3 regions of the Chromohalobacter sp. genome follow, and region 2 is predicted to be linked to each of the others. Evidence: predicted binding sites of a transcription regulator. Region 2 holds the regulator's gene; each other region holds the start of a gene.

The links. The regulator PhoB, encoded in region 2, activates phosphate uptake and scavenging genes when phosphate is short. The targets are predictions, from matches to a motif close to TGTCATANNNNTGTCANA.
Region 1: ABGX75_RS00365 (glycosyltransferase family 1 protein) is a predicted target of PhoB. The motif match lies at 1,668-1,685, and genes of this name have one in related genera.
Region 3: ABGX75_RS12755 (glycosyltransferase family 1 protein) is a predicted target of PhoB. The motif match lies at 1,735-1,752, and genes of this name have one in related genera.

The regions. Positions count from the first base shown of each region.
Region 1 covers NZ_JBDOOX010000002.1:9,624-13,679, forward strand. The annotation lists gene ABGX75_RS00355 (acyltransferase) at 1-731, shown strand, start outside; gene ABGX75_RS00360 (M23 family metallopeptidase) at 662-1,588, shown strand; gene ABGX75_RS00365 (glycosyltransferase family 1 protein) at 1,723-2,880, shown strand; gene ABGX75_RS00370 (phosphatase PAP2 family protein) at 2,873-3,418, shown strand; gene gcvT (glycine cleavage system aminomethyltransferase GcvT) at 3,547-4,056, opposite strand, start outside.
Region 2 covers NZ_JBDOOX010000003.1:317,061-321,116, reverse strand. The annotation lists gene ABGX75_RS02475 (chorismate lyase) at 59-610, shown strand; gene ubiA (4-hydroxybenzoate octaprenyltransferase) at 674-1,570, shown strand; gene phoB (phosphate regulon transcriptional regulator PhoB) at 1,672-2,361, shown strand; gene phoR (phosphate regulon sensor histidine kinase PhoR) at 2,365-3,684, shown strand; gene ABGX75_RS02455 (Hsp20/alpha crystallin family protein) at 3,869-4,056, opposite strand, start outside.
Region 3 covers NZ_JBDOOX010000013.1:53,657-57,712, reverse strand. The annotation lists gene ABGX75_RS12760 (exoribonuclease II) at 1-1,660, shown strand, start outside; gene ABGX75_RS12755 (glycosyltransferase family 1 protein) at 1,814-2,932, shown strand; gene ABGX75_RS12750 (polysaccharide deacetylase family protein) at 2,925-3,701, shown strand; gene ABGX75_RS12745 (lysylphosphatidylglycerol synthase transmembrane domain-containing protein) at 3,698-4,056, shown strand, end outside.

The DNA of each region.
Region 1 (4,056 bases), on a different contig from region 2:
CGTGGATCGCGACCAACAACTGGTGGATTCGTCACTGGATCAAGCCATGCATCAGCGCCCAGTTGCCCGATGGCCTCTCGCCACGGCAATGGTGGCTGGTCATCGCCAATCACCAGAGCTGGACGGACATCTTCGTCATGCAATACCTGCTGCATGGACGCACGCCGATGCCGAAGTTCTTTCTCAAGCGCGAACTGATCTTCATCCCCGTCATCGGCCTGGCCTGGTGGGCGCTGGAGTTTCCGTTCATGCGCCGCTACACGCGGCAAAAACTCGCCGGACGCCCTCAACTGGCGGAACGGGACCGACGCGCGACACAACGCATGTGCGAGCGGGCAAGGGAAATGCCCATGGCAATTTACAATTTCGTCGAAGGCACGCGTTTCACCCCGGCCAAGCGAGACCGCCAAGCAAGCCCCTTTCAGCACCTGTTACGTCCCAAGGCCGGCGGAACCGCACAAGTCCTCGGCCTGCTGGGAGACCGCTTGAGCGGCATACTCGACGTGACGCTTCATTATCGGTCCCCCTGCCCCAACTTCTGGCACTTCCTGTGTGGCCGCAACGACAGCGTTCACATGGAAGCACGCCTGCTCGCCGTGCCAGCCTGGATGGTTTCGGGCGACTATCATCTGGATCCGCACTACAAGGAACGCTTCCATTCATGGCTGAACGCGCTATGGCAAGAGAAGGATCGTGCGCTCGCCTCGTCCCCCTTCTCCTCTTCATCTTGATATTGGCAGGTTGCGCGGGAGGACCTGGCGCCGGCGGCTATCGAGGCAATATCGCCGGCAACTGGATTTCCATTCAACGCGGCGACACATTGGGAGAGATCGCCAAACGTGCCGACGTCCCCTTGTTGCGTCTGCAGCGCTTCAATCCCGGCGTGGACGCCCGGCGGCTCGCCATCGGGCAGCGCATCCTGGTGCCGACGCGACGCGAGCGCGCACCCGGGGGCGGCCCCTATCGGTACCAGGTGCGGCCCGGCGATACGTTCACCAGCATCGCACGCCTCTTCGGCAGCGATCCGCGTCGCGTGCAGGCAGCCAACCCCGACACTGCCGCCAATGCCTTGCGCGTTGGTCAACTGATCCGGGTGCCGTTGTCGGGAAGCACGCAGCAAGCCAGCGCGGCGGCACGTCGCTCCTCTTCCGCGGCGGCCGCCAAGCCGGCGACAAGCCGTCGCGAGCTGCCAGACCCCGGCGCGATGCCGGCCAGCGCCAAGGGGTGGCGCTGGCCACTGGATGACTACAAGGTCTCGCGACGCTACGGCACGGATGCGCGTGGCACCCTTCAGCCGATGTTGCTGTCGGCCCCCGGCGACAGCCAGGCCCGTGCCGTCGCCGACGGGACCGTGCGTTTTGCCGACAGCATGCGGCAGCTGGGACGCGTGGTGATCATTCACCATGCCGACAACATGCAAAGCGTCTACGCCCTCTGCAAGCGACTTCTCGTCAAGGATGGCGATCACGTCTCGCAAGGCTCGCCGGTCTGTGACATCGGCTACCGTCACGACACCGGTCGTTACGACTTGCTGTTCGATGTTCGTCACGGCGGCAAGCCCGTCGATCCTGAACGCGTGCTACGCTGAGTCTAGATACCGGACATGGCAGCCCCGTGCCGCCGTCGATGTTTTGCGACATCGAATCATCACGGCAATGACGCATGACTGTCATGACGGTGTACCAGTCTGGCGATGTCTCGATATGACACGGAGGGCGCATCATGCGAGTCGCATTGGTCAGTGAAACCTGGACACCCGAAATCAACGGTGTCGCCCATACGCTGGGGCATCTGGCCCAATACCTCGTCACCCGTGGCGTCACCCTGCAGCTGGTGCGGCCAAGACCGCAGCAAGGTGGCCGCGAAGGCCGTGCCGAGCGCGACGTGCAGGTCCGCGCGTTTTCCCTGCCGGGCTATGCCGGGGTCTATGTCGGGGCACCCGATTGGCGGCGCCTGTCGCGTCTCTGGCGCCAGTCGCGTCCCGACGTGGTCTACATCGCCACCGAAGGACCACTTGGCTGGGCAGCGCTGGCAACGGCCCGGCATCTTGCGATCCCCGTCGTCGGTGGCTTTCATACCAATTTCGACCAATATGCCGCCAATTATCATCTGCGCGCCCTCAGCGGTCTCGTCACCGCAGGCCTGCGCTATTTCCACAACCGTTGCCGGCTGACGCTGGTGCCTACCCACGTTCAGGCCGAGCGTCTGCGGCAACGAGGCTTCCACCATGTCGACGTCCTGGGCCGGGGCATCGATGCCGGGCGGTTCTCGCCCTCGTGGCGCGATGCCCAGCTCAGAACACGCTGGGGCGCCGACGATCATCGGCCCGTCGCCCTGTATGCCGGACGACTCGCCGCCGAGAAGAATACACGCCTGCTGGTCCGTGCCATACGCGAGATGCAGCACCTCCAGCCGGACGTGATTCCGGTCCTGGTGGGGGACGGCCCCGAGCGGCAGCGTCTCGAGCGGCAACTGCCCGACGCCGTTTTCACCGGATTTCTTACCGGCGAAGCCCTGGCGCAACACTACGCCAGTGCCGACATGTTCCTGTTCCCTTCGCACTCGGAGACGTACGGCAATGTCGTTCCCGAAGCCATGGCCAGCGGCCTGCCCGTGGTGGCATTCGACCAGGCGGCCGCCAGCGAACTGATCAAGGATGGCGGCGAAGGACGCCTCATCGACGCGACCGCCGACGACAGCTTCGTGCAGGCCGCCGTCGATCTTTGTCTCCAACCGGCCAGCCGCGCCCGCATGGGACGCGCCGCCCGCGAGAAAGTCGCTCATCAGAGCTGGGATCTGATCGGCGAGCGCTTTTTCACTTATCTAACGCTGACGGCTCAGGAAACACAGCATGCGCTCACGACCCCTAGCCATGTTTGATCGGCTCGATACCCTCGAATGGCAGCTTTGCCACCGTATCGCCCTGCTCAGCCATCGACGCCTGGTCCATGGCGTATTCCGGTTCTGCAGCCGGGTCGGTGACTGGCCGGCCTGGGTCGCCCTGGCCTTGCTGCAACCGCTCGTGCATGGCCAGGCGGGATGGCGTCTGACGTTGATCTGGGGCCTGTGTGCCGCGACCGGGGCCACTGTCTATCGTCTTCTCAAGACGCGCCTGTGCCGGGAGCGACCCTATATCACCTTTTCGAGCATTCCCTGCACGATGCCCCCGCTGGACCGCTACAGCTTTCCAAGCGGCCACACCTTGCATGCCGTGATGTTCTGCACGCTGACGGCGGCATCATCTCCCTGGTTGCTCGTGGTGGTCTTGCCGTTGAGCGGACTCATCGCCGCCTCGCGGGTCATTCTCGGCCTGCACTACGTCAGTGACGTCGCCGCCGGCGCCGTGCTGGGATTCGCCATCGCTCAGGCGGGACTGTGGATCACCATGCGAGGTCAATGGCTACCCCTTGCCGCTTGATAACGCCCCATCGGCATCTACGCTTTCTTCCTCTTCCTTGCTGCTTGCCATGAAAAAAACCTCGAGGCTTGCTCGAGGTTTCAAAGATATCTAGATAACGGTATAACGCCTGAGCTGCTCAGCGAATGCTATCCGCGATAATAGTTGGCAGGCACGAAGGGCATGCGGGTCACCCGCATCGGCAGGCGCTTGCCGCGTACGTCCGCGTACAGCGTCGTCTCCACGCCGGCCCACTCGACATCCACGTAGGCCATGGCCACGGGCTTGCCCAGCGTCGGCCCGAAGCTGCCGGAGGTCACTTGGCCGACATGTCGATCGGCGTCGTCGTAGAGTCGGGTGCCTTCGCGCACAGGGGCCCGGCCCTCGCCCACCAGGCCGACACGCTTGCGCACGATGCGCTTGGTGTCGATCTGCGGCAGGATGACGTCCGCGCCCGGAAATCCGCCTTCGCGCTCCCCCCCAATGCGGCGCGCCTTGCCCACGGCCCAGATCAAGCTGGCCTCCGCCGGCGTGGTGTGTGCATCCAGATCATGGCCATACAGGCAAAGCCCCGCTTCCAGCCGCAACGAATCACGTGCACCGAGACCGATCGGCTCGACCTCGGGCTGCTCCACGAGCCACCGGGCCAATGTCTCGGC
Region 2 (4,056 bases):
AAAGCGCGTAAGCTGCGCATGTTACACTAACATCTTTCTTTTCTAAGCCATCGCTCTCATGTCTCCTGACCGCTTCCCAGGCTGGCCGCACTGGCTGCCCATCGCCGCGCAGCGTCCTCGAATGAGCCCCGACTGGTGGCCCTGGGTGGCCTCTCGCGATTCACTGACCGCGCGCTTGCGCATCGCCAGCCCCCGTCCATTCTCGGTGCGTCTGCTCACCCAGGGCGTGACCAGGCCACGCCTCGACGAAGCCCAGGCACTGGGGCTGCCGCACCGCACGCACGTCTGGCACCGGGAAGTCCTGTTGCGGCTGGGCAATGCCTCCTGGGTTGCGGCCCGTTCCGTGGCACCGCTGGAGGGACTGTCCGGCGCACGGCTATGCACGCTGGGAGAGCGTTCGCTGGGCAGTTGGCTATTTCGGCAACCTAACCTCGAGCGCGGCCCCATCGAAGCGATCCGTGCGCCGGCCATGACGGGGCTGGACGCCTGGCGAGGAGACGCCGGCCCCTGGGGGCGGCGCTCGCTCCTGCGCGTGGGCAGAACCAGGATTCTCGTCCAGGAATTCTTTCTCGCCGCGATGGCCGCTGACCTCTCGCTGCCATCGCGCTAAGCTGGCCGCTCACGTTACACAGCCACGTTGCTTTTCACAGCCACGTTGTCATAGGAGAGCCCGATGTCCGCCGACTCATCCGATGCCGCGCACCCCAGCGGCCTGGCCCGCGTGCCGGACTTTCTGCGCTTGACACGACTCGACCGCCCCATCGGCACCTGGCTGCTGATGTGGCCGACGTTGTGGGCGCTGTGGCTGGCGGCCGAGGGTATCCCCGAACGCGGTACGCTGCTGATCTTCGTCATCGGCGTGTACGTGATGCGCGCCGCCGGTTGCGTGGTCAACGACTACGCCGATCGCCATTTCGATGGGCACGTCAAGCGTACCCGCGACCGGCCACTGGCTACCGGACGCATCACCGAGAAAGAAGCCAAGGTGCTCTTCGCGGGCCTGGTGATCATTGCCTTCGGCCTGGTCTGCCTGACCAATCTGCCAACCGTGCTGCTGTCCTTCGCGGCACTGGCCCTGGCGGCCACCTACCCGTTCATGAAACGCTATACGCACTTCCCCCAGGTAGTGCTGGGGGCTGCCTTCTCGTGGGGGATCCCCATGGCGTTCATGGCCATTCAACGCCAGGTACCGCTGGAAGCCTGGCTACTGCTCGCCGCCAACGTGGCCTGGACGGTGGCCTACGATACCGAATATGCCATGGTCGACCGCGATGACGACCTGAAGGTCGGCATCAAGTCCACGGCGGTGCTGTTCGGGCGCGCCGACCGCCTGATGATCGGACTGCTGCAGGCGCTGACCCTGCTGCTGCTGGCCTGGGTCGGCCTGCGCCTGGCGCTGGGAGGCTTCTTCTGGCTGGGGCTGGCTGCGATGGGGGCGATCTTCGTCTTCCAGCACCGCCTGATCCGCCATCGCGAACGCGACCATTGCTTCCGGGCCTTTCTCAACAATCATTGGGCCGGTCTGGTGGTCTTCGCGGGCATCGCCTTGTCGCTATGGCCTATGCTGTAGATCGCGTGTCACGAAGTTGTCACATTAGCGCGTTGTAATCGTCATGCTGATGTCATTCATGAGTGATTCGCGCCATCGCGATCCGCAAGAGGCCTACGCCCATGACCGCCAAGACCGTGCTCATCGTCGATGACGAAGCGTCCATCCGCGAAATGATCGCGGTGGCGCTGGAAATGGCCGACTACCGTGTGCTGGAAGCCGACAACGCTCAGGCGGCACATGCCATGGTGGTCGACGACCAACCCGACCTGTTGCTGCTCGACTGGATGATGCCCGGCACCAGCGGCATCGAACTGGCGCGGCGTCTCAAGCGCGATACCGCCACTGCCGAATTGCCGATCATCCTGCTCACCGCCAAGAGCGAGGAAGACAACAAGATCCAGGGGCTGGAAGCCGGCGCCGACGACTACATCACCAAGCCCTTCTCGCCGCGGGAGTTGGTGGCACGCCTCAAGGCCGTGCTGCGCCGCACGACTCCCAAGGGCGTGGAGGACCCGGTGGAGATCGAGGGCCTGCTCCTCGATCCGGTCAGCCATCGGGTCAGCGCCAACGGCCAGGCACTGGATGTAGGCCCCACCGAGTATCGGCTCTTGCAGTTCTTCATGACCCATCAGGAGCGGGCCTACACGCGTAGCCAGTTGCTCGATCAGGTCTGGGGTGGCAATGTCTACGTCGAGGAGCGCACCGTCGACGTGCACATCCGCCGCCTGCGCAAGGCGCTCGGCGAGGCCCATCAGCATCTCATCCAGACGGTACGCGGCACCGGTTATCGCTTCTCCGCCAAGGACTAGCGCGTGCACTATTGGACCAACGAACTGTGGCGACTGGCGTACCTGGTCGTCGGACTCGGTGCTCTGGGCTGGCTGCTCGGCGAGCCCGGCTGGGGGCTGGCCGCCGGCCTGGGCCTCTACGTGTATCTGCATCTGCGCCATTTGCGTGCCCTGTACGTCTGGCTGACCCAGCACCCCCACGAGACACCCCCCGTCGGGGCCGGCGTCTGGGGCGATCTGTTCGACCGCCTCTACAAGTATCAGAAGACGCAGCGCCAATCCCAGGCACGCCTGCGCGACATCATCCGGCGCGTGCAGGACTCCTGCGAGGCGATGCGCGATGCCGTGGTCATGCTCGACGGCCATGGCGATCTGGAGTGGTGGAACACCGCCGCCACGCAGATGCTCGGCTTTCAATCGCCCCACGACCGCGGCCAGCACATCACCAACTTCCTGCGGGACCCGCGCTTCGTGGCCTACTTCAACGCCCGCGATTACCGCGAACCGCTCACCCTGGCATCGCCCTTGCGCGATGACGTGACGCTGCAGTATCAAATCACGTTGTTCGGCGACAACGAGCGCCTGGTCATGGCCCGCGACATCTCGCGACTGCATCGCCTGGAAGAAATGCGGCGCGACTTCGTCGCCAACGTTTCCCACGAACTGCGCACGCCGCTCACCGTGCTCACCGGCTATCTGGAAACCTACCTCGACAACGCCGATCAATTACCGCCCCGCTGGCAACGGGGTCTCGGACAGATGCAGGAGCAGTCGCAACGCATGCAGCGACTGGTCGAGGATCTGCTGTTGCTGTCGAAGCTGGAAACCGACCAGACCCGTGACGATCCGGTACCGCTGGACATGGCCGCGCTGCTGGCGAACATTCGCGACGATGCCGCCGCACTCTGCAACGGCAGTCATGACGTGCGCCTGGAAATCGACGACGACCGCCATCTGCTGGGCGCCGATGGCGAGATACGCAGCGCCGTTTCCAACCTGGTCTTCAACGCCGTGCGATACACGCCGTCGGGCAGCACCGTCACGTTGCGCTGGAAAGCCTGGAAGGAGGGTGCCGCGGTCGAGGTCGAGGACGACGGCGAAGGGATCGACCCGGTACACCTGCCACGCCTCACCGAGCGTTTCTACCGCGTCGACAAGGGGCGCAGCGCCGCCAACGGCGGCACCGGCCTGGGCCTGGCCATCGTCAAGCACGTCCTGCTGCGCCACGACGCGCACCTCGATATCGACAGCCACCCCGGCCAGGGTGCGCTCTTTCGATGCGTGTTTCCCGCCGCACGGCTGAATGCCGCCCCTGCCGAACGCCGTGCCGTGGGCGGCGACTAGTCTTTTAGGTGCGGCATCGCCCGCTTCTGGAAAGGCGCTCGGCTCCCTCCGTCACGGTCGGATGGAGAAAAAAGCGGCGGGAGAAAAAAGAGTGCCCACGCGCATGTGGGCACTCGTCACGTCGACCGGGCCAGGATGGACGATCGGTCACATCTGGCACCATCCATCGTACTGGCGCTGCTACTCATGCCGCCTGAACTTCGATACGCCGAGTGCGATGGCTATCCTTCTTGGGCAGCGTCAGCGTCAAGACACCATTGACGATAGTGGCCGTAATGGCATCGCCATCTATCTCGTGGCTGAGATTGAAACGCCGCGCGAACCGTTGTCCGCGGACCTCGGCATGCAACGCACTCAGTCCTTCCGGCATGT
Region 3 (4,056 bases), on a different contig from region 2:
CGGACGTCTCAGCGTGGTGCCGGACCATCCGTCCATCAACAACCAGCTGCGCGCACGCCTCAAGAACTCGCTCGATGAAAGTACCCTGGGCGACGGCGACTGGGTGGTGGCTCGTCTGGTGCGCCATCCTCTCAAGCCCGACGATCGCGGGTTCTTCGCGCAAGTCGACGAGCTGGTGGTCAAGGCCGACAACCCCGCGGTCCCCTGGCGCGTGACCCTGGCGCGTCATGCGCTGGAGCAAGCCTCACCGCAATTCGGCGAACAATGGCCGCTGCACGATGAAGGGCTCGAACGCGAAGACCTCACCGCGACGCCCTTTTTCACCATCGATGGTGAAAAGACGCGCGACATGGACGACGCCCTGTACATCGAGACACTCGAGGACGGCTGGCGTCTCAGCGTGGCGATCGCCGACCCCACGGCTTACGTGCGCGAAGGCGACGCGGTCGATCGCGAGGCGCAGACCCGTGCCTTCACGGTGTATCTGCCGGGCCAGAACGTCACCATGTTGCCGGAGCTGCTCGCCGATGACCTCTGCTCCCTGAAGGAAGGTGAAGAGCGGCCGACCCTCGTCTGCACGCTGGACGTCCATCGCGATGGCAGCCTCGGCGAATACCGCTTTTTCGCCGCGCAGGTTCGCTCGCAGGCACGCCTGGTGTACGACCAGGTCTCCGATTGGCTGGAAGGCCAAGGCGACTGGGCGCCCGCCGACGACACCATCGCCACCCAGCTCCAGGCGCTGGCCGAGATGACCAAGGCCCGCAACGCTTGGCGTGAACAGCACACGCTGGTCTTCAAGGATCGCCCCGACTACGTCTTCGATGTCGACGATGCCGGCAACGTGCTGGCGGTTCGCATCGAGGAGCGGCGCGTCGCGCAGCGCATGATCGAGGAATCGATGATTGCCGCCAATGCGTGCTGCGCCGACTTGCTCGCGGCTCACGTGGGACACGGCATCTTCAATGTGCACCAGGCCTTCGAGCCCGAGAAAGCCGATCAGGCCATCGAGTTCCTGGCCAATCAGGACATTAGCGTGGAGCGCGAGCAACTGCTGGAGCTCTCGCGGTATCGCGAACTGCGTCGCGCGCTCGAGGCCCGCGAGGACGCCTGGCTCGACGCGCGCCTGCGCCGTTTCCAGGGGTATACCAACATGTCCGCGCAGCCGGGCCCGCATTTCGGCCTGGGACTGTCGGCGTACGCCACCTGGACCTCACCGATCCGCAAGTACGGCGACATGGTCAACCACCGCCTGATCAAGCGTGTACTCAAGGGAGAAGCGGCCCCCGCCGAGGCGAGCCAGGCACTGACCGAGCAGCTCACCGAGCGGCGGCGACTCAATCGCATGGCGGAGCGCGACGTCAAGGATTGGCTCTACGTGCGCTACCTCGGCCCCGCCGCCGAAGCCGGCGAGGTCTTCGAGGCGGATATCATCGCCATCAACCGCGGCGGCATGCGAGTGCGCCTGACGGCCAACGGTGCCACGGCCTTCGTGCCGGCGCCGTTCATGCACAGCGATCGCGACAAGGTTGCCATCGACGACAAGGAAGGTCGCATCCAGATCGAGGGCGAGCCACGCTACAAGCTCGGCGACACCATCAAGGTGGCCCTGGCCGAAGCGGTCGAGTCGACACGCTCGCTGGTGGCACGCCCCGCCGCCTGACGCTTCGCCATGCCCTGCGTCACGAGTAGTGGACGCGGGGCATGGCGTGTGCCAGCGTAAGCTCATGACAACGCGGTGACATTCATACGACAGGCCCCCGGGCCCCAGCGGTCACTCCGTAAACCAACCGGGAAGGTTTCAGGGAGTTGCACCTTGCACATCGCCGATATCACGATGTTCTATGCCCCTGCCAGCGGCGGGGTACGCACCTATCTGGAAGCCAAGCGCAATCGCCTGGCGAAGCTGCCGGGGGTCACGAGCAGCCTGCTCGTCCCCGGGGCCTACCATCGTAGCCACGGCTCCATCCACGAAGTTCCCGCCCCCCCACTGCCCTTTAGTCAGGGCTATCGCTTCCCCTTGAAGCGTCGTGGCTGGCAACGCGAACTTCACCGGCTGGCACCGGATCTCATCGAAGCCGGCGACCCCTACGTCACCGCCTGGGCGGCGCTCGATGCAGGGCGCGCCCTGGACGTCCCGGTGGTCGGCTTCTATCACTCCGATCTGCCGCGCCTCATCGGCAATCGTCTCGGCAACTGGACGCGCGCCGCCCTCGACCGCTACGTGCGGAACCTGTACGGCCATTGCGATCGCGTGCTCGCGCCGAGCCGGGTCATCGCTGACCGACTCCAGACGCTCGGCCTCGACAATGTCGCCGTACAACCGCTCGGCGTCGACCTGACGACGTTTTCGCCACAGCGCCGGCAATTCGCCTTTCGCCAGCGTCTCGGCCTCGATGACGACACGCGTCTATTGATCTTCGTGGGGCGCGGTTCGCGGGAGAAAAACCTGTCGGTGCTGCTGGACACCGCACGACACCTGGGCAAGGGATATCATCTGGTGTTGATCGGCCCGCAAATGCCGCAGCGCGTCCCCGACAATGTCAGCGTCATCGGCCGTTACACGGCCACCGCCGATGTCGCCGACTGGCTGGCCAGCAGCGACATTCTTCTGCATGCCGGCACTCAGGAGACCTTCGGCCTGGTCGCCCTGGAGGCCATGGCGAGCGGCATTCCGGTCGTCGCGGCACGCGCCGGTGCCTTGGCCGAGAATGTCCCCCTCGGCTGCGGGCGACTCTGCGAGCCCCACTCGGCACAGGACATGGCGCGCGCGGTGCGCGAACTCTGCGCCGACGCTCCCGAGGAGCAGGGACGCCGGGCCCGCCAGCACGTCGAGCGACACCATGACTGGGATATCGTGGTGTCCAGCTTGATGCATCATTATCGTGAATTGACCGGGCAGCGCGTCAACACGGAGAGCCTACAGCATGGCTGATCGACATCTCGCCCTCGTTCTGCACGATGTCGCGCCGGAAACCTGGCCCGACTACGCCGAGTTCGTCGCGCGTGTCGATGACCTGGCACGCACGCACGGACCGATCCCGATCACCTGGCTGGTGGTCCCGGATTTTCACCACCGCAGCGATTGCCGGCTCGACGAAACCTTCCTCGACCGCATGCACGGCCGTCTTGCCGCAGGCGATGAGCTGGCCCTGCATGGCTGCTACCACAGCGATGATGCGCCCCCGCCGCGTACACCACGCGACTGGTTCATGCGCCGCTTCTACACCTGGGAAGGCGAATTCTACGCGCTGGACGAGCATCAGGCCGCCGACCGCCTGGACAAGGGCATCGCGCTGTTTCGCTCCCAGGCGTGGCCACTCACCGGGTTCGTGGCACCGGCATGGCTGATGAGCGAAGGGACTCGGCACGCCCTGGCCAAGCGCGACTTTGTCTACACCAGCGATCCTCAGCATCTCTACACCTTGCCGGACTTCACGCCTCTCGAGGCACCGGGGCTGGTGTGGAGCGCCCGCAGCGCATGGCGGCGCGGCATGTCACGCCTGGTCAATGAAACCCAACGCTGGCGTAGCCGCCAGGCGCCACTGCTGCGTCTGGGTCTGCACCCCGTGGACATGCGCCATGCCAGCGTGCGGGAATACTGGCTCACCACGCTGGAGCGCCTGCTGGTGGCGGGGCGTCGTCCCATCACCAAAAACGACTGGATCGCCCGACAACATCGCCGAGAGTCGCAGGCGGCATGAAGCGACTCGTTCTACTCCTGGCGCTCGGTTTACTGGCGGCCATCACCATTCCCGTGCTCTTCGGCGGCCGCGACCTCTTTGCCGAACTGGCAAGTTTTCCGCTGCAGCAACTGCTCTTGATGCTGGCATTGATCGGTATCTGCTGGAACATCAACGCCCTGCGGCTTCGCCTGCTGCTCGCGGGACGTGCCGGGCGCCTCGGTCAGACACGCGCGGTGGGCATCGTGATGTCCACGGAGTTCGCCATCTGCGCCACGCCCGGCGGCACCGGCGGCTTGCTCACACTTCTCGGCTTGCTGGCCCGACGTGGCATCCGTCCTGCGCAGACCACCGCCATCTTTGCCGTCGACCAGCT